DNA from 3 places in the Exiguobacterium sp. ERU653 genome. Region 1 is predicted to be linked to each of the others. Evidence: riboswitches for the same ligand, from Rfam matches in the RefSeq annotation. Region 1 holds a riboswitch; each other region holds the start of a gene.

Region 1 (8,244 bases):
TCGTTGGAATGACCGACACGCCACAAGGTGCGACAGACGCTGCTTGTTCAGCAGCCATGATGATATTTGAGTTATTCGGGAAGATGAAGACATGTTCCGCATGTGCAGATTCAATCGCCTTGACGATATCTTCTGTTGATGGGTTCATCGTCTGTCCGCCTTCGATGACGTGTGCCGATCCGAGGGAACGGAACAACTCACTGACACCTTCACCCATTGCCACCGTCACGATTGCAAATGGTGCTTTTGGTTTCTCATCTTGTTGAACGCCCTGTAGATTTATGCCGTGTTCTTCTTCGAGAATTGTCGAGTGCTGTTGACGCATGTTCTCGATCTTGACTGCGACGAGTTCACCGAAGCGCTGCCCTTTCGTAATGACCTCACCTGGTGTCTCGACGTGAACGTGAACTTTTAATAATTCTTCGTCCGCGACGACAAGAAGTGAGTCCCCTAGTTCAGACAATTCGTTACGGAACGTGTCTTCGTTGAATGGTGTATCTTTCAACTTATCATCTTGGAAACGAACCATAATTTCCGTGCAGTAGCCGAATTCAATGTCTTCTGTTGACATGAATCCTTGCGCCGCATGCGCGTGATGCTCTGCCTCGATCAACGCATCCATCACTGGAGCATGAGGTTTTTCGAGTTCTTTGCCTTCTAGGCTCGCGAGGAATCCTTCATAGATGACGAGAAGTCCTTGACCGCCAGAGTCGACAACACCGACTTCTTTTAATACCGGTAACAAGTCCGGCGTACGATCTAACGATGCTTTCGCTTCAACGATGACACGTTTCATAAATTCAGTGAAATCACTTGTCGACTCTGATGCAAGGAGCGCTTCGTCGGCCGCTTCACGAGCAACCGTCAAAATCGTTCCTTCAACCGGTTTCATAACCGCCTTGTATGCCGTGTCGACACCTCGCTTGAGAGCTTCCGCAAAATCAACTGTCGTGAGTTCTGTCTTTCCTTCAACGGCTTTACCGAATCCGCGGAACAACTGACTTAAAATAACGCCCGAGTTCCCACGTGCCCCCATGAGCAGTCCGCGAGCGAACTTTGATGACACCTCTGCAATATTTGATGAGTTCATGGCCGCTACTTCTTTCGCACCTGACGTCATCGTCAAATTCATGTTCGTTCCCGTGTCTCCGTCTGGAACCGGGAAGACGTTAAGCGAATCTACATAATCTGCGTTTTGGCTCAAGTTGGTCGCTCCGTTCGCAATCATGTTTGAGAGCGCCAATCCATCTAAACGTTTTAAACCCACACCAAATCCTCCTCCGTTTTCGTCAGTCATTCGTCAGACGAACGCCTTGAACGAATATATTTACCGACGAAACGTTTAATCCTAAAGTTTCTCCAAGCGTGTACTTCACTCGGCTTTGCACGTTGTATGCGACTTCAGATACTTTCGTTCCGTAGCTTACAATGATGTGCATGTCGATATGTACATCTTCATCTTCTTGACGTACGACGACACCACGTGCATAATTTTCACGTTTTAACAATTCAGCAATGCCGTCTTTCAATTGTGCTTGTGAAGCCATGCCGACCACACCGAAGCATTCCATCGCTGCACCACCTGCGAGTGTTGCGATGACGTCACTTGTGATGTCAATATTGCCATATGTTGTCTTCATTTCAATTGCCATATGGAGTAGCCTCCTTTATTCGGAATGATTCCTAATGTACATTCTACAATAAGTACCTAGTTATTAAAAGAACCTGCTCCAGAAACTCGGTCAATTAGCGCGATAACCTCATTCATTATTCAAATCCTTGCGAGTAATGTCAAGTTTTTTTCTTGTCATGGTATGATTTTCTAGTTGCATCGGGAAAAAAGCCGTGCTAATATAAACGAGTGTCTATTAGGACGAACCCACATAAAAAAGGAGGGGAAACGCATGGCACGTAAATGCTACGTAACAGGTAAATCACCTAAATCAGGTAACAACCGTTCGCACGCACTCAACAAGACAAAACGTACTTGGGGTGTGAACGTACAAAAAGTTCGTATTCTCGTTGACGGTAAACCGAAACGCGTTTGGGTTTCAGCTCGCGCACTTAAATCTGGTCTCGTTGAACGCGTATAATACTTATACACGAACGAATAAATCCCAACGGCATTCGCCGATGGGATTTTTTTTGCTTATTTTTTGACGACCATGACGAGAACGATCCCCCGATGAACCGTCAATCGGGCAAATGCTTCAGTCCATTCATTGGAAATCGTCAGCGCTTCTTCACTCTTGATGTCATGATGTTCGAGCGGGTACTTGACACCATCAATAGAAATAGTCGCTGTCTTCCAAGGTATGAAAGACAAATAGTAGCCTTCTTTTTTTGAAAAGCTATAATCACCGGCTTTAACGAGATAGACCGTTTGACCATTCCCATGCAAAACCATCTCAGGATACTTCTCGAGCAAACCGACGTTCGCGAACGTCATATCGACTCGTCCACCGAGCGCCCCGTATACGTGCATCCTCGTTGCCCCTCGCTCTCTTGCCAACTGAAGCGCAATCTCAAGGTCCGTCATATCTTTCTCGGACGGATAGCGTAACGCTTCTTTCGGTGGTTTTCCCACAAACGAGTCAAAATCTCCGACCACAACGTCCGGTTCAATCCCTTCATCTAACAGTCTCTGATAACCTCCATCAACACCGATGACATAATCGGCATGACGCGGTAAAGGAATAACTTCCGGACTTGCCGCGACGATCAAGACATTCATTGACGAATGTCCCGTGTAGCTACACGTGTGAAACGTGGAGCTGTTGTAAAGAGTAATACTAATACGATGGCTGAAATAATAAAGGATGGGGCCATGTACGTCGCGTTATAACCGAGTGAATACGCTACGACCGGACCTTCCGCATACTCGGCGAAAAAGACGATACCCGAGATGACATGTGCCGCATAACGCAACACCGACCCGATCAAGGCACCGAGCACCAAATATGTCGCGAGTGTCTTCGTCGCACCTTGACCGGCCGCCTGTTTCACACGACCAGCAAACATACCCGCCATACCGACGAGGCCATAAGCGACCGTATAGTCGAGCAAGAACTGTACAGGTGTGAAGATGTAGGCACCGAACAACAGTTGAAGCGTCCCGACGAGTGCACCTGTCGCAAGTCCCCCTTTCAATCCGTGACGGAATGCCATCACAAAGATTGGGAGCATCGCTAGACTAATCGAACCCCCTTGTGGCAAGCGGTATGGGATGAGTAAATCAAAGATTAGCCCGAGCGCCGCAAACAATGAAATTTCGATGAGCGCTTGTAATTTAAAACGTGATTTCATCTTTCTTCCTCCTTTAACTGTTTAAACGACAAAAAGCAGCATGACGTAAACGCCATGCTGCTTAGATTCGCAACGTGCATTTTCGCCACATCCCTACGTCCGTGTGAACGGAACAGGTTCAAAGGGTTAGCGTATGCCTCTCAGCCACATCATGTGACACCCCTTGCGACAATATCTTGTTGTTCTATCGTTGATTATACACGAGATGCGCCACGAATGCTATCGATGGCTGCTTTATAATCCGGTTGATTGTAGATGGCCGAACCGGCAACTAGTACATCGGCACCCGCATCGATGCAATGTTTCGCCGTCTCTTCGTTGACCCCACCATCGATTTCAATTTCAAAATCAAGTTGGCGATCCTGACGCAGTTGGTTGAGCGCTGAAATTTTCGGTACGACCGATTCAATGAACGCTTGTCCACCAAACCCTGGGTTGACGGTCATGAGCAATACCATATCAACATCTGGGAGCACATGTTCGATCGTCGACAATGGTGTATGCGGATTCAAGACGACTCCACATTTCGCACCAGCCACTTTGATTTGTTGCAAGACACGATGCAAATGGTTCGTTGCTTCCACATGAACGGTCACGATATCCGCGCCTGCCTTCACAAAATCTTCCACGTATCGCTCCGGTTGGTCAATCATCAAGTGCACATCGAGGACCATATCTGATTTTTTACGTAAGCTCGCGAGCACAGGTAGACCAATCGAAATGTTTGGCACGAACTGACCGTCCATCACATCGAAATGGATATAATCTGCTCCCGCTTCTTGAACAGCTTTCACTTCTGCCTCCAAATTGGCAAAATCGGCAGCTAAAATGGATGGTGCAATTTTAATCATCTGTCAATACCTCCGTTTTCGATCATTTAACTCTTCCATAAAGGTAACATAATTATCGTAGCGAGTTGAAGCAATTTTACCATCTTGAACGGCTTGTTTAATGGCGCAGCCTGGTTCGTTGATGTGAACACATCCTCGGAACTTGCAATCGTCGTGTCGTTCGACAAACTCCGGGAAACACCATCTGAGCTCATCAGTCTCGAGTTCCTGTGGAAACTCCAAACTCGAAAATCCCGGTGTATCTGCTACTAATCCGTCCGCCAATTGAATCAACGTCACATGACGCGTCGTATGCTTCCCCCGACCGAGCGACTTGGAGATTTTACCGGTTGCTAACTCGAGTTCTGGTGCGACTGCATTCAGTAGCGAACTTTTTCCGACGCCCGTCTGCCCGGCAAAGACACTCGTCTTCCCTTTAAAGAGTCTCCGTACTTGCTCGACTCCATCCGAAAGCTCCGTTGACGTCTCAATCACATCATATCCGATTGCACGATAGCAATCGGCCGCCTCTTGAATCGGTCCGGTTTCTGTTTCACTCAGCAAGTCCATCTTCGTCAAGACGATGATCGGATGGATCTGTTTTGACTCAATCAGAATGAGGAATCGATCAAGCAAATGATAGGAAAATGCTGGCTCTTTTACTGAAAAGAGGAGAAATGCTTGATCGATGTTGGCAATCGGCGGTCGGACGAGATGGTTCTGACGCTCCTCTACTTCAAGAATATATCCGGTCCCATCCTCTTGGTCTTGAATCACTACATCGTCACCAACTACAGGCGAGATGTTACGTTTCCGAAAGTTTCCTCTGGCGCGACACCGAATCTCTTGATTCGATTCGGTCATGACATCATAAAATCCACCCTGTAAGCGAATAATCGTTCCTTTCAATATGACTACCTCCTTTAAAAAGAGGTGACGCTACCGTCACCTCTTTATTGTGCCTCTTTGGCTTGCGCATATGTGACTGAATCGGTTCGGACGATCTCACCATCAACTTCAATCGTTGCTGTCCCGACTTCGTTGGGGGCAATGACGAGCGTATACGAATACGTTGTTGTTTCTGTGATTTCATCTCGTAATACTTCAATTTCACCACGTGCATCGACCGTACGAATGACGACTTCGACCGCTTTCGGTTTTTTGTCTTTATCCGGTTGCTCGACTTCGACACTGACTTCTCGTTCAATCGAAACATCGGTCGGTTCAACGCCCTCTGAGACGATGACTGTGAGTTCTGTACCAGGGTCAACTGCAGTCCCTGCCGTCGGAAGTTGGCGGATGATTTGACCTTTTGGAACACTTGTCGAAAATTCATCACGTCTCACAATTTTCAGTTTGTTTTGCTCAGCATAGGTCGATGCTTCCTCGAACGTGTACCCGGCAAGATTCGACAGTTCCACTTTGTTGCTTCCTGTCGATACGACGAGCGTGACCGTTACTTCGGACGGCACGACCTCTTCACCTGGTTCGAGCGATTGGGAAATAACATCTCCATTGTCGACCGTTTCTGAAGCCTCTGTTTTAATTTCAAGGTCACTGAACGCCAAGTCTTTTAGCATTCGTTCAGCCGCAGTTTGCGAAAGTCCTTCCACATTCGGCATCTCGACCGTCTCTTTACCGGCAGAAACGACAATTGACACCGTCGTGCCTCGTTTCGGTTTACGTCCTTCTTGAGGGTTTTGCGAAATGACCTCACCTTCTTTGACGTCATCGCTCGCCCGCTCTGTCACTTCGACGACAAAGCCTGCGTTTTCAAGTTCAGACGTGGCATCACCGATGCTCATTCCGACAACATCAGGTACGACGGCACGTGACACCTCATCAGCGACCACGTATGCTGCGATACCACCACCAATTAATAACACGACGAGCAAAATCCAAATCCACCATTTACGCTTCTTCTTTTTGAGCGGTGGCTGTTCTTCAGCTTCCTGCTCTTTTGATGCAGAAATTGAAGATGTCGATCCAGGTGTTTCCGTTTTTTCTTCAGTCATGATTGGTGTCATGACGAGCGTTTTGTCGAACTCATCCTGATTGGTTGGGAGACGTCTCGGTTCATCGGCACGTTCACGACTCAATGCGGTCATACAATCTTTCTTGAAGGCTGCAACCGAAGTATGACGGGCTCCCGGTGACTTCGCCAACGCTTGCATGACACAGTTTTCAAGTGCTTGGGGAATATTCGGATTCAAGTCCATCGGTCGAATTGGATCGTCCTGCAGATGTTGAAGCGCAACGGCAACCGGTGTCTCTCCTATGAACGGCACACGACCTGTCAACAGCTCATAAAGGACGGCACCGAGCGAATAAATATCTGACTTCTCATCAGCAAATTTACCACGTGCTTGTTCAGGCGAGAAATAGTGGACAGATCCAAGTACCGACATCGTATGCGTCAACGTCGCATTCGACATCGCAACCGCAATCCCGAAATCGGTCACCTTCACGTTTCCAAGTTGATCAATCATCATATTTTGTGGTTTGATATCACGATGAATGATTCGGTTCGCATGGGCATGATCTATCGCATCACAAATCTGTCCCATGATACGCAGTGCCTCATCGACAGATATGTACTCTTCTTGCAAATATTGTTTCAATGTCACCCCATCGACATGCTCCATGACGATATAGTACAAATCTTCTTCATCGCCGACGTCATAGATGGCGACGATATTCGGATGGTTCAGACTCGTAGCCGCATGGGCTTCTCGCTCGAACCGGCGTATAAATTGTTCGTTATGTGAGAATTCAGATCGCAACACCTTGATGGCGACGGTTCGGTTTAAGATCTCGTCATGAGCTCGGTAGACATTTGCCATGCCTCCGCTGCCGATTTGTTGTTCGATCCGATAACGATCGTTGATTCGTTCTCCGCTTCGCATCGGATTCATCCTCTCTTTCTATCTGTAAATTGAATGAGGGCGACCGTGATGTTGTCGCTCCCTCCCAATTGATTGGCTTCCGCAATGAGTTGTTCAGCTTTTTGTTCAGCCGATACAGCTTGTTGTAAAACGTGTTGAATCGCCCCATCGGTCATATGCGTCGTCAATCCATCCGTACAAATTAAAATCACATCAAACTCAGGGTCAGCGAGCACTTGCACGTCAGGTTTGACCTGTTCGCTTGAACCGATCGCCCGAGTGATGACATTTCGTTTCGGATGAATCCGCATCTCTTCTTCCGTCAATTCACCGAGCTGTTTGAGCACGTTGACGTAAGAATGGTCTTCCGTAAGACGTCTCAATTCGTTCGCTTGGAGCGCATAGACACGACTATCTCCAATATGGACAATCACAACCGTCTCCCTGCTCCAACAAACGGCCGCTACAGTCGTTCCCATCATGACGAGATCGGATTGCTTCGCAAATTGTAGCACTTGTTCATTCGCCAGGTCGATGTGATGGCGGAACCATCGTTCGATTTCGACAGGAGTTTGAGGGAGCGACGGGAAAGCACGTCGAAACTCTTCAATCACGATTTGACTCGCGACCTCTCCCGCTGCATGTCCACCCATCCCGTCTGCAACTAGCGCAATTCCTGATAAGGTATCGCCTAAGATTAAAACTGCATCTTCATTTTGTGTGCGTACTTGTCCGCGATCTGTTCGAAATGCTAATTCCATCTATCTGATTACCTCGTTTCTTGTTCGCGCTCCTTCGCTCGAAGCTGTCCACAAGCGGCATCGATATCCGATCCTTGCTCGCGGCGAATCGTTACGTTCACGTTGCGGTCTTTGAGCACTTTTTCAAAGGCGAAGATTTGAGCTCGTGGTGTCCGTACGTAATCACGTTCGAGTACATGGTTGACGGGGATCAAGTTGACGTGACATTTGATTCCTTTCAATAGGTCCGCTAAAAGATGGGCATACTCTTCCGTATCATTTACGCCACCGAAGAGTCCATATTCAAACGTGATCCGACGACCGCTCTTTTCCGTGTAATAACGGACCGAGTCCATCAACTTGTCTAAGTCAAAGGCACGGTTGATTGGCATGAGCTTGGTGCGCAATTCAGTCGTTGGCGCGTGAAGCGAAATGGCGAAGTTGATTCGCATTCCTTCATCGGCAAACTTATAAATTTTAGGA
Region 2 (8,244 bases), 1.5 Mb from region 1:
TCGATGAAGGAATGGCGACTCAACTCGAGGTCGTCTTGGAGATGGACCCGTATTCGCCAGAAGCGATTGATACCGTCGAGACAATCAAAGAGACGATGAATCGTGCCGTGACGGGAACACCGTATGCGGATGCGACCATCGGATATGCCGGTATCTCGAGCATCAATAGCGATTTAAATGAAACATCGACGAATGATTTCAATCGAACGGTAGCGATCATGCTGGTGACATTGTTCATCGTCTTGACAGCACTGTTCCGCTCGATGATCATGCCACTCTATATGATTGCTTCGCTTCTCTTGACGTACTATACGTCGGCGGCGATCACAGAGCTGATCTTTGTAGAAGGACTCGGCTATGACGGGATCAGCTGGGCCGTTCCGTTCTTTGGCTTCGTCATGTTGATTGCCCTTGGGATTGACTACTCCATCTTCCTGTTAGATCGATTCCGGGAAGAGACGATCAATGGGAAGGCGGTCCGTGAGGCGCTCATCTATTCGATGACGAAGATGGGTACCGTCATTATGACTGCCGCGGTCATCCTCGCCGGGACGTTCGGTGCGATGATTCCGTCAGGTGTGCTCAGTCTCGTCCAGATTGCAACGATTGTCATCACCGGGTTATTACTATACGGCTTGATTGTGTTACCACTTTTAATTCCAGCCATTACGATTTCGTTTGGCGATGGTGTCTGGTGGCCATTCCGGTCAAAGAAAAAGTCATAAGCAGAAACGGATGTCTCGTATGATGAGATATCCGTTTTTTGGGATAGATTGCGGTAGATTCGGGAACAGAAAGTCAGGTCCATTATCTAAGGAGGAATACTGTATGGAAATCGTCATTACCGCAATCTTGAAAGCCCATCCCGGAAAAGAAGAGGCGTTACGTGATGCGTTGTACCGTGTGATTCCACCGTCACGAGCGGAAGAAGGGTGTCTCGCGTACGTTCTTCACGAGGCAATTGATGCGCCAGGTACGTTTGTCTTCTATGAAAAGTACGAGGATGAAAATGCACTCAATCACCATATCCATTCGTCGCACTATCAGGCGTATCGTGATGAAGCCGGAGAGCTTCTCGCTGTACGTGAGGTCTATCGGCTACATGAAGTCTGATTCTGATTGTGTGTGGAATTGAACTGGTCGTACAAGCGTGTCTACCAAGTTGCGTAGCACTTAGGAAAGAAGCCTCTCGAGACATATCTCGGGAGGCTTTTCGATTACGGATTGATTTGTGAGAGGGCATCTTTCTCGATGATGGTATCCGAGAGACGGAGCTGGTTGGTCGCGCGGTCGATATATGGGCTGCATCGATCAAAGACGACCGGTTCTTCTGTCTCGACGGAATAGCACGTGCCATTCCCTGCTCGTTCGGTCAAGTCTGGTTCGTAATAAATATCTTCGTATCGGAAGGCACCCGTCCGAAAGACGGTCAGATTCGGCGTATCATTCAATAAGGAGTCGCCGAGCATATACGCTGGGGAGAGTCCAAGCAAATCGAGAATCGTCGGCGCGATATCAATTTGTCCACCGCTCGCCTCCATGACTTCTCCTGTCGTCAATCCGGGTGGTTTGATGAAGAGAGGGACAGCACGGTCGAGTTGAAACGCGTCAACCGCCGAGTCCACTTCTTCGATGGTAGCCATTTCTTCTCCAGGTGCCGTCAGACCGCTATCGTGGTCACCATATATGACGAGAAGCGTCTCATCCCACAGCCCATCTTGTTTCAATCGTTCGATGAACTGACCGACTGCGGCATCGACGAAATGAACGGTATGATAGTAGTTTTCGAGAAGGGGGTCATCGATATCAGATAGGTCCAACCGCTTCTCGTCTTCCGGGATATCGTACGGTGTATGACTCGTTAAAGCGACTAAAAATGCGTAAAATGGTTCATCCAACTCTTCCATAAATCCAACCGACGTATTTAAGAATTCCTGGTCGTTGAGTGCCATCCCGATGATTCCTTGATCGGGATAGTCTTTGTCGCTAAAGAAATGATTGAACCCGATGTTGTCGTAAAAATCATCCCGATTCCAAAAGTCTTTACGGAATGAGTGCATGGCTGCTGTATCATAGCCCGCCTCGTTCAATGATTGAGAGAGTGCGCTGAACTTATTTCCCGGGAAACGCGTGTAGACGGAACCAGATTTGACAGGATAGAGTGACGTGTTGACGATGAACTCTGCATCGGACGTCCGTCCCTCATGTGTCTGATGATACACGTTCGGGAAGTAAAGCAGGTCACGTCGCAATCGGTTCAAATTCGGGGTCAGTTCCTGTCCATCGATCTGTTGATCGATGACGGATGTTTGGAATGATTCGAGTTGTAAGACGATGACGTTCGTATCCTGACTCGGGGCACTTAATTCCTGATAAGAAAGTGCTCGGATTTGAGAACGCTCCTCGTCTGTCAAGGCTTCGTTCCAGCCCATGGCACGTTCGACGCCTCGAGCGACATCCATCGCGTGATAGCCCCAAAATCCAAGATGGTAGTATTCACGCATATTCGAGATCGGGTCGTCTGCAATCCATTTTTCCCCACGCTGATAACTGAGCGTGAGCGGGATCGTGAAAAGAAGAAATCCAAGTGTGAAGCCGGCAATCGCTAACCGTCTTCCGTTCCACTTCACTTCACGGACAGGATGACGTTTCATATAACGCAAAATCAAACCGTAGATGATGAGGTCGATAAAGAAGAACGCATCGATTGGGCGGATGAGCGTCAAAAAGCCACCCCCGACATCTCCCATCTGCCCGATATCGGATAGTAAAGCGACGGATAATAAGTCTTCAAAATAGCGATAGTACCAGACGTCTGAGACGAGCAGGGTACTATGCAGGAACAGAGAAACGTATAAAATCCATCGGCGGATCGGATAAGACACGGCAAGTGCCCAACTCGTCAGGAGCAAAATCGTCGCCAAGTTGATGAGAAAGAACGAAAAGTCGAACGCCGTCGCGGTCAACCAGCTAAAAAAGAAGAGCTTTGCCAGGGAGAGTGACAAGTAGCTCCAATAATCGAGATATTTGATCATGAACAACACATCCTTTTCATATCCATTCCCGATGAAACGAGTGCGGGAAACGTGAAGATGTGTCCAACAAACAAGAGGCACGTCGACCTCAGTTGATCAGAAACGTATCGCGCAGTTCAATGATGGTTCCTTCTGGTGCTTTCAGTTTACTTAAATGACCGTCGACGACGAAATAGATGTTGCCACCGTGCTTCGGTAAAAACGTGACGCCGAGTTGTTCGAGTCGTGCGACTTCCGCTTTGAGGTCATCCACATAGATCGCAAAATGGACGGGACCGGCCATATGTTTCGAATAATCTTGTAACGTTTCATTCGTTTTAGCAGTCTGGAGCTCGATATAAAAATCACCGAGCTTGAGCCAACTGTTGAAGTCACGCGTATGGAAGTTTCGCGACTCTTGGACGAGTTCAAAACCGAGTGCTTCGTAAAATGTCTTGGACGCAAGATAGTCAGGCGTTTGGATACAGATATGATGGATTTGTTTCATTAGGATGATTCCTCTCATTCAATTTTGATGAAGTGTACGATATGGCCTAGTCAAATACTAAGCGGATGAAGCTATGATGTGAAAAAGACGACAACTTCCCATTTATTTTAGTGTACCGAACGCGTGCTTTTGAAGATACGGGGTAAGAAACTTTTTACGGAAGAAATCGTATGGAAGAGAGAAAAGGATAGAAACCAATGAGGTGAAAGCATGAAAGGAAATGAAATCACGATTCAACCGATTGATGCAGTCAATCGAGATGCGGTCATCGCTCTGACAGTGGACGAGAAACAATCCCGATTCATCGAGACAAATGCCGAGTCGCTTCAAGAGATGGCTGAGGATACGAAATATAATTGGCAGAGCTATGCATTTTATGACGGTGAGCGACCGGTTGGCTTCATGATGGTCGGAGCAGAAAACCAGACAGAACGGTATGTGTGGCTCGATCGTTTCATGATGGATCAAAACGAACAGGGGAAAGGTGTTGGAACGAAGTGCCTACGCATGGCGGTGGACTGGATTCAGACAAAATATGATGTCGATGATATCATCCTGAGCCTCCATCAAGAGAATGAAGCTGCGAAACGATTTTATGCGAAGAACGGCTTTGTCGACAGCGGCTTAATTGATGAATGGAATGGTGAAGCGATTTGGGTCTATCATACAAAAAACCGACCGTCATGAGTCGGTCGGATTCTCGGCTGGACTTGTTGTTTTTGTAGCATTCATGCCCATCGAAAAGAGAACGATAGCTGCAAAGAAGAATAGGGTAACGAACCAGTTTTGGAGAAACGGATCGACAAACGTCGGTTTTTCCAACCAACTCCCGGTTGAGATTTCGGCGTACCAACGTATGTAGAGTGCGATGCGTTCGAGTGTGTATAAGAGTCCGGACAAAAACAACAACATACCACCCGCTACAAGTTGATTGAAACGAGACATAAAACCCCTCCTCTATAGATGTTGTCTATAGTTTACCATTTCCATCCAATTGAGGGGCTTTTATTTGAGTATACTCGGTCGCAACTGTTTGACGCGTGACAAGACGAGCCAACCGAGAAGCGCGCCGGTCAAACTAGAGGCCAGGAACGCCGGGACGAAGAAGAAAGCACCGAACGTCGAGCCCATCAACAGTTTCGCGTACGGGACGGCAATCAACGAAGCGATAACCCCAGTCCCGATGATTTCTCCGAGAGCGGCAGCATAGAAGCGGTTCGTGCGAACGAAGAAAATGCCGGCAAGAAACGCGCCAATCATGCCACCGGGGAACGCGAGCAGTGACCCTGTGCCGGTCATGACGCGAATGAGTCCGGTCACGAATGCGACGAGGACGGCTCCGATTGGGCCGATGGTGACTGCGGCAATCACGTTCACCATATGCTGAATCGGATAAGCGCGGGCGACACCTGTGGGAATCGAGATGAACATCGAGCCGACGACGGCGATGGCGACGAGCATCGCCATCCAAGTGAGTTGTTGAATACGCATGAATAGTCTCCTTTCAAAATAAAAACGCCACGTTTCCAGACGGAAAAATGGCGTGGATATACAGAGACGTATCCCAAGCCACTTCCCTACGCTGGTATGAGCCAGATCAGGTTCAAAGGGTCCGGCACAATGCCGTCTCAGCCCGAAGGCTCCCCTAGTGGTCGTTTATTGATTTGAGTATAGCATAGCTAAAATCGGAAAATGGGCGAAATTATCCCTCATTCTTGGCTAACAGGTCCTCATAGTCCTTCTCGTTCCAAAAGAGCGGTGAGATGGATTCGGGACCTTTTAATATTTCTCCATCCTGGTCGTATACGATGGCATATCCGCTCGCGACATCGAATACGAACAAGTCGGCAGTCACTTCGGTCACGCCGTTCCCGGCGATGATCACGTCATCGATTGGGTCCCGGGCCAGTTCGACGCCCGCTTCATCGAGTTCGACGAGGAGGGCTGACGTGTAGGCATGGCGGTCATAGACCGTTTGGAATTCATCCTGCGTGAGGACGACATCGGTAGGTGGAGCACTTGTACCGAATTTCCGATTTTCAATCTCTTCGACGTATTGAAGGAAGGATTCCTCCTGCCAGAATAGCGGAGCGACCGACTCAGATCCATTGATCACCGTTCCGTCCTGATTATCGAAAATGGTAGCATACGTCCCGTCATCGAGCTTGAATGGGTAAATATCCGCATACGTATGCTCGAGGCCGTTTCCGGCGATGATGACGCGTTCGAACGTCTCGCGAAACGGTTTGATGCCTTGTTGCTCGAGCGCAACGAGGAGTGGTTTCGTTTGTTCGTATTGGTCATAGACGTCTTTAAAGTCCTCACGCGTCCATTCGGTGATGGGTTCATCGGGTGATTCGATTGGGGTTGGATTGTCTGCCACCGTATCCGTACAACCCGTGAGTAAAAGTGCACTTAATCCGAACATCGCCCATCGTCTCATGTTTCCATCCCCTTAACTGACATTTTCCACCATTTTATCATTCATGATGAAAAAGCAGAACCTGTGCACATTCTCACTCGGGGTGAGGACGTCCCGCATAATCATCGAGGGTGCTCTTAAAATGCAGCGTATCTTCTTCAGAAATCGTCACACCTGAGGAGGTGCCGTAGCGAACCGCATGATAAACGGACGGGTTCATCGGTAAATCGATGCGTCGGAACCACTCTTGCAATGTTTCATGGGCACGCAATCGCTTGGCTGGTACGAGAGATTGGTTAAATGTGATCAGCGCATCGCGAATCGGAACGTTCGTGAACGCTGTGAGCGTTGAAACAGACGAATCGTTCTGGTTCTGCACGTCTTGTTGGAACAAGTCTGTGCTTGAATCGATGCTTCGTGTACGCGCCAAACGTTGCTTTCGTTTTCGATAGACATAAAAACCGAGCAAACAGAATGCAATCAAAGCGACCAATAAACCGAGATTTCGTCGTGTGGACTCTCCAGAGCCCGTAAATCTCTCAAGAGGTTTTATTTTTCCTTTTCGAGGATCTAATTCATACGGATAATCTGCTTTAGATTCATCTATTAAAAGCTTACTGTCTTCATCTGATTTGAAATCCGTAGGAGGACTATTATTTTCCTCGACCGGTATCGTTTCCGGGTTATAGAGCCATTCGAATATCCCGGTCGCAACCACCATCATTGTAAAGGTGACGAGAAGTGTGGCGGCAATCATGAGAAAAAACTTGTTCGTCCAGCGCAAGAAGTTACCTCCTTTTTGAATGTTCAGACTATTTGTTGTTTATCTTACCATAAAAAGGTAAAGTTTGATTAAGACAAAAAATGGAGGTCGTCATATGGGCATGGAGCAGGTTATCAAACAGTTGAACGAGGTGTATTTAGGAAAAGAGGATGTCGTACGCCTTTGTTGTACCGCGTTACTCGCGGAAGGACATATTTTATTAGAAGATGTACCGGGTACCGGAAAAACGTTACTTGCCAAGACGATTGCGGCCAGCTTTGACGGGGCGTTTTCAAGGATTCAGTTTACGGCCGACTTGTTACCGTCTGACGTGATTGGCGCAGATTATTTCAACATGCAGACGCAGACGTTCGACCATCGACAAGGACCGATCTTTGCGAATATCGTCTTGATCGATGAAATCAACCGAGCGGTTCCACGAACGCAGTCTGCCTTGCTCGAGGCGATGGAAGAACGACAAGTCTCCATCGGGGGAGAGACGTATCCGATGCTGAAACCATTTTTTGTCATCGCGACGCAAAACCCGATCGAATCAGCGGGGACGTTCCCGTTACCGGATGCCCAACTCGATCGTTTCCTCATTTCGATTCCAGTCGGTTATCCTGATGTCGTCGAAGAACGAGAGCTACTATTACAAGTCATGCGCCAAACACGGAAAACCGTGGAGGCAGTCGCGACGTTAGACGAGTTGCGCCGAGCGCAAGATGAAGTGAAGCAAGTATCGATTCAAGATGACGTCCTCGATTATTTACTCGGGCTCGTTCATGCGACACGAGAACACCAATCTGTCGAGGTCGGTGTCAGTCCACGAGGAGCCATCGCGCTCATGCGAGCGTCTCAAAGTTATGCCTATCTGAACGATCGATTGTATGTCATTCCGGAAGATGTGAAAGCCGTGGCACCTTATGTATTGGCACATCGTCTGACGTTGACGCTTGAAGGAGGCATCAAATCAACGAAACAGGACATCATCCGTTACATCTTAGACACCGTTTCTGTTCCAGTCGAGGGTTGATGATGACGTTCTCGACACATAACGTCCTACAGAAACAATGGATCCCGGTCTACGGATTCGCCGGAGTGATTCTCGTATTTGTCCCGTACATGGAGATTGTCGGGTATGCACTTTGTTTACTTGCGGGCATCGTCTGGTTCTTTGAACGGACGCGGAAACAGTTGGAACAAGCCCTTCGTCTTCATATACATACGCACGAGTCTCTTCTGTTCGTCGGGGATGAGACGGAAGTTCAGGTGATGCTAGATGGAAGTGAAACCGTCGAACGACTCGGGCTTCCCGTTCGCGTTCGCTTGAAAACCAATACAGCGCTCAGCTTTCCAGACCACGACCGGTCCCCGAACAGTCTGGATTTGACGTTACGGACAGATCAGGCTCGTCACGTGCTTCGTGTGCAGGCTGAATTCCGGGGACCAGCTTATATCGAAGAGTGCGTACTTGCTGTGACGCTCCCGTTTCATCTCGGGACGTATCTTCTTGAGTGCCCGATCGAGAAACGAT
Region 3 (8,244 bases), 1.5 Mb from region 1:
ATGAGATGATTGTGAAGGCATTCTAAATTGAAAAAGAGGAAGAAGGTATGTCGTGGGACAACGATTTGTATTGAAGTCGAAACAGCATATGAGTGGTGGGATCATTAAGATTGTCATGGATCGCTATACGGGCGTTCATTACATAATGACTAGTGGATTAGGATTGAGTGGGATGACACCTCTCCTAGATGAACATGGAAAAGTCGTGATTGAAAAGCCCCAATCGACTTCGTGAGATCATTGAATGAAGAATCAACACAAAAACCAGGCCGACAAGCCTGGTTTTTTCGTATTGACTGTATTAAGAAAAGAACGGTTTATACTCGCGACGTTCATGCATGATGGACACCCATTGAAGCGTCGTGAACTCTTCGAGTACCCATTCGCCGTTGAAGCGTCCGAGACCAGAGTTTTTCTCGCCCCCGAACGGCATGTGCGGTTCATCGTTGACCGACTGGTCGTTGACGTGAATCATACCGGTTTCGACTTTTCGTGCAAAATTGGTCGCACGGTAAACCGAGCCGTGGACGGCACCGCTCAATCCATACGGTAATTCGTTCGAGAGACGTAACGCCTCTTCGTCATCTTTAAACGAAAGGATGACCGCGACCGGACCGAAGATTTCATTTTTCGCGAGCGGCATGTCATTCGTGACGCCACTGAGGACGGTCGGTTCGAGGACGTTACCACCTGCTTTCCCACCAGTGTGAACGGTCGCACCGGCATCGACCGTTTTCTCAATTTGGTCTAAGATGCGATCGATTTGGTCGTGGTCGATGAGTGGACCGACTTGCGTATCTTTTTCGTTCGGGTCACCCGCTTTCAACTGTTTGACGCGCTCGACGTAACGCTCCACGAATTCATCGTGAATCGATTCAGCGACGAGGATTCGGTTCGTCGACATACAGATTTGTCCTTGGTGGAAGAACTTGCTGTAGACGGCTGATTCGACGGCACGGTCGAGGTCGGCATCATCGAGCACGACGAACACGTTATTTCCACCGAGCTCAAGTGCTGTTTTCTTCAGCAGACGACCTGCCTTCTCCGCAATTCCTTGCCCGACCTCGGTCGAACCTGTGAACGAGATGAGACGTGGGATCGGATGTTCGACAATCGCATCGCCGATTTCAGATCCTCGTCCGACGACGACATTGAGCACACCTTTCGGGAGACCGGCTTCTTCGAAGAGGGATGCGAATAGGAGACCACCTGTGACCGGTGTCGCTGTAGCCGGTTTGACGACGACCGTATTTCCGGTCGCAAGAGCCGTCACAATCGAGCGGACAGCCAAATGGAGCGGGAAGTTCCACGGGCTGATGATGCCGATGACCCCGAGTGGTTTACGATATACTCGGTTTTCTTTATTCGGGACGATTGAAGGTTTGATGAGCCCGTCCATACGGAATGGGAACGTCGCGGCTTCTTTGATGATGGCCATCGATGCGGCGAATTCACTTTCCGCTTTGATACGTGTACTCCCAGACTCTTTCACGAGCCAGTCAACGATTAGGTCTTTATTGTCCATCGTCAGCTGGGCAAACTTCTCAATCAACTCACGGCGTGCCTGGGGAACCATGTCAGCCCAGTCCGTTTGAGACGCTTTCGCTGCTTCATAAGCACGATTCAAGTCATCTTCATCCGCTGAACGAATCGAGAAGAGAGTCTCGTTCGAGAACGGATTGACGTTGTCGATCGACTTTTCACTTGATCCGCTTACCCACTCACCATTGATGTACATGTTCGTAAAATCTGTATGCATATTTGAACACTCCTTTATTTTTTCTTCACCATAAGAAGTATTCACTTGTTTTAGAAAAATAAACATCCAAAAGTGTAACTAACTTGTTTTACAAAGTAGTTGTAAATGGGGTTAGTTTCCATTACTATTATGTATAACAAGATAGTTGATTGAAAGTGAGGTTACGCCATGGCAATGAGTCAAATGTTAAAAGGTCTGCTTGAAGGGTGTCTATTAGCCATTATTGGTAAAGGTGAGACATACGGTTACGAGATGTCTGAAAAGTTACAGGCGTATGGATTTACAATGGTGAGCGAAGGAAGTATTTACCCCGTTCTGCTACGGATGAAAAAAGAAGGATGGGTCGAGACGGTTCAAAAAGAACTTCCATCCGGAGGCCCAAAGCGGAAGTACTACATTTTAACGGGAGTGGGTCAACAAGAATTACTAGCCTTTAAACAACGTTGGATAGAAGTTTCAAGCGGTGTCGACCGCGTACTCAGGGAGGAGAATAAAGATGGAACTTTCAAAGAAAAGTCGTGATTTTTTAGATGATTTATCGGTATACCTCATGTCGAGCGGGAAGTCCGAGACTGAGGTGAAAGATATTGTCTTTGAGTTAAAGGATCACTTGTTAGAAGCGGAGCAAGCAGGGAAGGATGTGGACGATGTCATTGGACAAAGTCCGAAATCCTACATGCAGTATATTGGTCATGAGATGGCATTCGACATGAATGAATTTATCAAAGTCATTGTGATGATGATTTCAAACCTGTTCGCATACATTATTATTGGCAATTTCATTGAAGGTGAGATGACGTTCTCAACAATCCAAATGATTGGTTTCCCACTTGTAGCAATCCTTTTCTTATTAGCTGCTTCACAAGCTTTCCGTACTATGGCGGTTCGCTCGAAGGAAAGCAAATTCAAAAACGGTGTAACCTATGTCGTGCTTGCTGCGATTCCAATGTTATCATTTCTTGGTTTGATGGTGCTTGATATCTTCATTGAAACTCCGACGGTTGTTTTCGGTCCGGTCGGTCAACTTGTATTGTTCGGAATTGGTGTAATTACATTACTCATCGTCTCTGTATGGACAAAAACATGGATTAATCTAATCATTCCGATTCTTTTATTTGGACCGCAATATGCGTTTGCTCGCACGAGTTTACCACTTGAGCAACAATTGATTTTTTCGATGTTGATTTTTTTCATCGGAATGGCAATTTTCTTTCTTGTCTGGGCCAAGAAAAATAAAGAGAATCAAGTCTGATGTTTTAGCCATCCGGTTCATCGTCAAGAAAAGATAAAGGGGGATTACGTTTATCCCCCTTTTTTTGATGTTCGTTTCTACTTCCTGTACAGTTAGACGAAGAGAGGGGTTAGAAAGAACCATGAAACGTTATGAAGCCATTTTATTTGATATTGATGACACGCTATTAGACTTTAAACAAAGTGAGCACGTCGCCTTGGAGCAATTGCTCGCATCCTACAATGTCCGGATGACGGATGAGGTGAAGTCGCGCTATGTCGACATCAACACGGTCCTGTGGCGCGCATTTGAACGTGGGGAAGTAGACCGCGAGGAAGTACTCGTCGGTCGTCACACGAAACTATTCGATTCGCTCGGTCTTACGGTTGATGGACCATATGTCGAACAGCAGTATCGTGACTATTTACATGCAGGCGTACACATGATCGATGGTGCGTTAGAAATTGTACAAACGCTGAGCGTTGACTATCCGCTCTATATCGTCACAAACGGCGTGACGGAGACTCAATTCAAACGGTTAGAGTCATCGGGACTATTGCCGTACTTCCAAGACGTCTTCGTATCGGATGCGACCGGCTCGCAAAAACCGATGAAGCCGTTCTTTGACTATGTCTTCGACCGAATTCCAAATGTAACGCCAGAGAAAGGCTTAATCATCGGCGACTCGGTCACGGCAGATATCGCCGGTGGGCGGATGTATGGTCTAGATACGTGCTGGTTCAATCCGAAAGAAGTGGCCGCGACGATGGAGTCGACGTATGAGATTCGACATTTACATGAGTTGAAATCGCTTCTCTAAGTTCAAGACGGGTTTAGTGAATGAACTGGCAAACGGTTCGGGAGTTGACCCAATACTTCTGGATAGAGCGTGACGTCTTGGAGACGGTCAAGCTTTTGCCAACGATAAATCAGGTGATCTCCTTCAGGTCCGTAAAAATCGCCGTCTTGGAGCGGGAGGTCACCATCTACATAAAAGTACAGTCCAATCTCATGAAACGGTTGGTCGTTGTACGTAAATAAATTCTCGTGCACGAAAGCGAACGAGGTATCGGTCACATGCATGTTCAACTCTTCATGAAGCTCGCGTGCGAGCGCGGTTGCGGCTTCTTCACCGAGCGTCACGCGCCCCCCGGGTAATGCCCAAAAGTCATCCCGGACGTTTCGGTGAATCAATAAATGGTCGTCTTTTACAAAAATACCGGCAACGCGGTAATTGAAGACGCCGTGTTCAGTCGGAAATACGATGTCCATCTATATCACTTCCAATCTTTGTAATCTGTTCTAGTATACCTGAAGGAGAGATCATATGTTTCAACCACATACGCAATATCGAGACGAAGATTTCCGTGACGTGACACTCCGAGACGAAGAACTGTCACACGTCACGTTCGAGAACTGTCGCTTCACATACGTCGATGCAACAGAACTACAAACGGAGCGCTGTCAGTTCATCAATTGTGACTTCACGGATTCGAAATGGAACGCGTCCCGTCATGTCAGCAGTTCATTTTTGAACTGTCAGTTTCATGGTGCCAACTTGTTCACGAGTGAGTTTGAACAATGTAAAATGACCGGGTCATCTTTTGAAGAAAGTCAGTTTGAAGGCGTTCTTGTAAAAGAGGGGGACTGGTCGTTCGTCAATCTTCGTCACGTGTCGCTCAAAAAGATGGATTGGTCCCATGTACGTTTAATTGAGGCGGACCTGTACGGAACTGACTTGACCGAGACGGTTTGGTATCAGGCGGACTTGTCCCGGGCGACACTTCAACATGCGGTGTGTCGTGGTGCCGACTTCAGAGGAGCACTCGTCGATGGGGTTGATTTTTCGAACGTGACGTTACAGCAAACAAAATTAGACGCGATGCAGGCGATCCAAGTCGCGCGCTCATTGGGGGCGATTGTAGAATGAAGCCGGAACAAATCATTGAACAGCTGGTTGCGTTCGCAACAGAACGTGAATACATCCGAACGGTCGTCTTGAACGGCTCGCTCGTCAATCCGAACATCCGACCAGACCCGTATCAGGATGTCGATCTTGCCTTTTACGTAGAAGATGTAAGAGCGGTTGCGGCCGATCGCTCATGGATCGACATGTTTGGAGAGGTCTTGATTATGCAGACACCTGAGACGTCTGATCCCGAACGACATGTAACGTTTTTAGTGCAATATGTAGACGGACACCGTATTGATTTGACGATTCGGTGTGTTGATCAACTTGAAGCGATGCTCGAAGCCGACTCGCTCAGTCAAATCATCTTTGACCGAGATGATCATCCAGATGTGACGCCGTCAGACACATCGTATCGTGTGAAACATCCGTCTGCTGACGAGTATGCGGCTTGTTGGAATGAGTTTTGGTGGGTGTCGCTCTATGTCGTCAAAGGAATCAAGCGGCATCAAGTGCTATATGCGCTCGACCACCTCGACATCATGCGGAATATGCTCCGTCAGATGATGGAATGGAACATCGGTTATGCGACAGATTTCTCGGTGAATCTTGGGAAGTCAGGGGACGGGATGCGCGACCATTTACCGGAAGAGTTATGGGAGATGCTCGGGGCGACGTATGCCTCGGCTGAACTGAGCGCCATTGAGGACACGCATGACCGATTACAATCACTCTTTTTCTTTTGCGCGCAACGCGTCGCCGAACAAGGCCATTTCGTATTTCAGGAGGAAGAAGCGAGACGCGTCCGTGCTGCATGTGCAACACTTCGACATTCGAACGATTAATGACGGCGAGAGCCGGGAAACGCTCCTTATAGAGAAAGGAGCGTTTTTTCATGAATCCATATACGACATTTATTGCCCTTTTAGTCGGAAGTCTCGTCCTCTTTGTCGGCATTCGTTTAAAGAAATGGCCAATCATTTTGGTTGCGATGCTTCCTCTTGGTCTCGTCGCGTTCAATATGTTTTTGCTCATCACCGGACGCTAGAAAATCTTCACTCGTCTTTCTGATACATCGATTTGATGAAGAAGGCACTCGGTAATAAAATACCGATTGCGCCTTCGATGATAGCGAATAATCGGGTCAATCCGATTGGCAACAAATCACCAAAGCCAATCGATAGTAGGGTGACCCCGCTGAAGTACAGGAGGTTTTCCCAAGTCGGTTCGACAGCATTCATGGATTCGAGGGAGGTCACAAGAATGACTGAATCGCGAGATAGCGCATAATAAATCAACGTGAACCCTAACATGACACCAAATAGGCTGACGAATAACTGAGCGAACAACCTCCCATCAAATCCTGTCTGTTTATACGTTTGACGTTTGAAAAACCAAAACACGTTCAAGCTGATGAAGAGTAATGCAATCGTCAATAAAATCGTATTCATTCTGTCCACATCCTTTTCTTATCAATGTGCTTCCTTACCCATTCCCGAAGCGAAGAATGAAAAACGGGATCGGAAAAGGTTTGCAATTGATGAAAAAATTGATAGAATGTGGTCGAAGACGACTGAATTTCATAATGTTTGCCACTAGGGGAGTCGCGTTACGCGGCTGAGATGGACATGGTCCAGACCCTTTGAACCTGATCTAGTTCACGCTAGCGTAGGGAAGTGGGCGAAACGACTCATATGGCTTCACCTAGATATGACTGTTCGAGACGCCGCTTCCGTTATGGGAGGCGGCGTCTTTTATCTGTTATAAGGGGGAGTTCATATGAAATTTACAGATCACTTACGTCAGGAAGCAGATGGATTGTTTGAAGCAAGCTTTCATCACCCGTTTGTCCGTTCACTCGGAGAAGGAACGCTCGATGAGAAGAAGTTCAGACATTACGTCATGCAAGACTCTTATTATTTGAATCAGTTTTCGAAAGTGCAGGCGAAGGGGGCGACGCTCGCACCGACGATGGAACTATCAAGCCGTTTTTTAACACATGCCTTACACACGATTGAGGCGGAACTCTCACTTCATCGAGAGTTCTTTACGATGCTCGACGTAACGGATGTCGAATTGGCGACATTCGAGCCGGCTCCGACCGCTTATGCGTATGCGCTCCATATGCAACAGGCAGGACCGACACTCGGGGACGTGCTCGCGTCGATCCTTCCGTGCTACTGGGTGTATTACGAGATTGGCGAACGTCTTAAAGACAAGCGTCCTGATCATCCGATTTATTCGGCCTGGATTGCGACGTATGGCTCAGAGTGGTTCCGCGAATTGGTGGAAGAACAAATCGATCGATTAGATGAGCTCGCAGGACAAGCGACAGAAGAAGAGCGTGTGCGTTATACGAAACTGTTCTTGAAGAGTTGCTATTACGAAGTCGCTTTTTGGGAAATGGCTTGGACACTTGAGTCGTGGACATTGTCACAGGAGGTCAACCAATGAGACATGAGATTTGGAGTGAGATTCGGAAGCAGGCACCGCTCGTTCACAACATCACGAACACAGTCGTGGCGAATTTTTCGGCGAATGGACTGCTCGCCATCGGTGCCTCTCCCGTCATGGCGGATGCAATCGAAGAAGTGGCAGAGATGACATTTATAAGTGATGCGCTCGTGTTAAATATCGGGACACTTAGTACGATGACCGAAGCCACGATGATTCGTGCAGGGCAGGCGGCGAACGAGGCAGGATGCCCCATTGTACTCGACCCGGTCGGAGTCGGGGCGACGTCATTCCGACGAGATGTGGTCGAACGTATTTTGCGTCACGTGCGTGTCACGGCCATTCGAGGAAATGCAGGAGAAATCGCGACGTTGATTGGTGTCGATTGGGCAGCTCGTGGTGTCGATGTTGGAGACGGTGCATGCGAACCGCGACAATTGGCGCTTGAAGCAGCGAAACGATACGGATGTGTCGTGGCCGTGACTGGAAAAGAAGATATGGTCAGCGACGGGAACGTCGTCATGGAAATACACGGCGGGACGAAACGCATGACTGAGACGACCGGTACGGGATGTTTACTCAGTGCAGTGGTCGGAGCTTGTCTAGCAGTCGAAAAGAACGCCCTTAAAGCGACGGTGACCGCCATGTCAGGCTATACTTATTCCGGTGAGCTAGCGAGTGAGCGAGCAGAAGGACCGGGAGACTTTCCGATTCACTTTTTAAATGCCCTCCATCAATTGACGCAACATACAATTCCGACGAATCGAATCGAGGTGTCGACATGATGAAACCTCAAGTTTTGACAATTGCAGGATCTGATTCAGGCGGAGGAGCCGGCATTCAAGCCGATCTCAAAACGTTTCAAGAGCTCGGCGTATTCGGGACGAGCGT

The links. Region 1 has a riboswitch for thiamine pyrophosphate ahead of thiT (energy-coupled thiamine transporter ThiT). Riboswitches for the same ligand answer to the same signal wherever they lie in the genome.
Region 2: it holds a riboswitch for thiamine pyrophosphate, as region 1 does, so the genes downstream of both, thiW (energy coupling factor transporter S component ThiW) here and thiT (energy-coupled thiamine transporter ThiT) in region 1, are expected to answer to the same signal.
Region 3: it holds a riboswitch for thiamine pyrophosphate, as region 1 does, so the genes downstream of both, tenA (thiaminase II) here and thiT (energy-coupled thiamine transporter ThiT) in region 1, are expected to answer to the same signal.

Annotation. Positions count from the first base shown of each region.
Region 1 is NZ_JACSKV010000001.1:432,248-440,491, reverse strand. It holds gene KNO95_RS02285 (DAK2 domain-containing protein) at 1-1,267, opposite strand, end outside; gene KNO95_RS02280 (Asp23/Gls24 family envelope stress response protein) at 1,290-1,652, opposite strand; gene rpmB (50S ribosomal protein L28) at 1,905-2,093, shown strand; gene KNO95_RS02270 (thiamine diphosphokinase) at 2,150-2,734, opposite strand; gene thiT (energy-coupled thiamine transporter ThiT) at 2,731-3,306, opposite strand; TPP riboswitch at 3,380-3,480, opposite strand; gene rpe (ribulose-phosphate 3-epimerase) at 3,501-4,157, opposite strand; gene rsgA (ribosome small subunit-dependent GTPase A) at 4,161-5,048, opposite strand; gene pknB (Stk1 family PASTA domain-containing Ser/Thr kinase) at 5,090-7,042, opposite strand; gene KNO95_RS02245 (Stp1/IreP family PP2C-type Ser/Thr phosphatase) at 7,048-7,782, opposite strand; gene rlmN (dual-specificity RNA methyltransferase RlmN) at 7,791-8,244, opposite strand, start outside.
Region 2 is NZ_JACSKV010000001.1:1,913,831-1,922,074, reverse strand. It holds gene KNO95_RS09810 (MMPL family transporter) at 1-725, shown strand, start outside; gene KNO95_RS09805 (putative quinol monooxygenase) at 829-1,113, shown strand; gene KNO95_RS09800 (LTA synthase family protein) at 1,218-3,035, opposite strand; gene KNO95_RS09795 (VOC family protein) at 3,124-3,522, opposite strand; gene KNO95_RS09790 (GNAT family N-acetyltransferase) at 3,733-4,209, shown strand; gene KNO95_RS09785 (hypothetical protein) at 4,204-4,467, opposite strand; gene thiW (energy coupling factor transporter S component ThiW) at 4,528-5,013, opposite strand; TPP riboswitch at 5,080-5,179, opposite strand; gene KNO95_RS09775 (hypothetical protein) at 5,225-5,965, opposite strand; gene KNO95_RS09770 (hypothetical protein) at 6,039-6,728, opposite strand; gene KNO95_RS09765 (AAA family ATPase) at 6,823-7,743, shown strand; gene KNO95_RS09760 (DUF58 domain-containing protein) at 7,746-8,244, shown strand, end outside.
Region 3 is NZ_JACSKV010000001.1:1,883,263-1,891,506, reverse strand. It holds gene KNO95_RS09600 (DUF6440 family protein) at 53-235, shown strand; gene KNO95_RS09595 (aldehyde dehydrogenase family protein) at 302-1,759, opposite strand; gene KNO95_RS09590 (PadR family transcriptional regulator) at 1,928-2,281, shown strand; gene KNO95_RS09585 (DUF1129 family protein) at 2,256-3,011, shown strand; gene KNO95_RS09580 (YjjG family noncanonical pyrimidine nucleotidase) at 3,133-3,810, shown strand; gene KNO95_RS09575 (NUDIX hydrolase) at 3,813-4,262, opposite strand; gene KNO95_RS09570 (pentapeptide repeat-containing protein) at 4,318-4,920, shown strand; gene KNO95_RS09565 (aminoglycoside 6-adenylyltransferase) at 4,917-5,744, shown strand; gene KNO95_RS09560 (hypothetical protein) at 5,795-5,947, shown strand; gene KNO95_RS09555 (ion channel) at 5,955-6,350, opposite strand; TPP riboswitch at 6,487-6,591, shown strand; gene tenA (thiaminase II) at 6,679-7,353, shown strand; gene thiM (hydroxyethylthiazole kinase) at 7,350-8,138, shown strand; gene thiD (bifunctional hydroxymethylpyrimidine kinase/phosphomethylpyrimidine kinase) at 8,138-8,244, shown strand, end outside.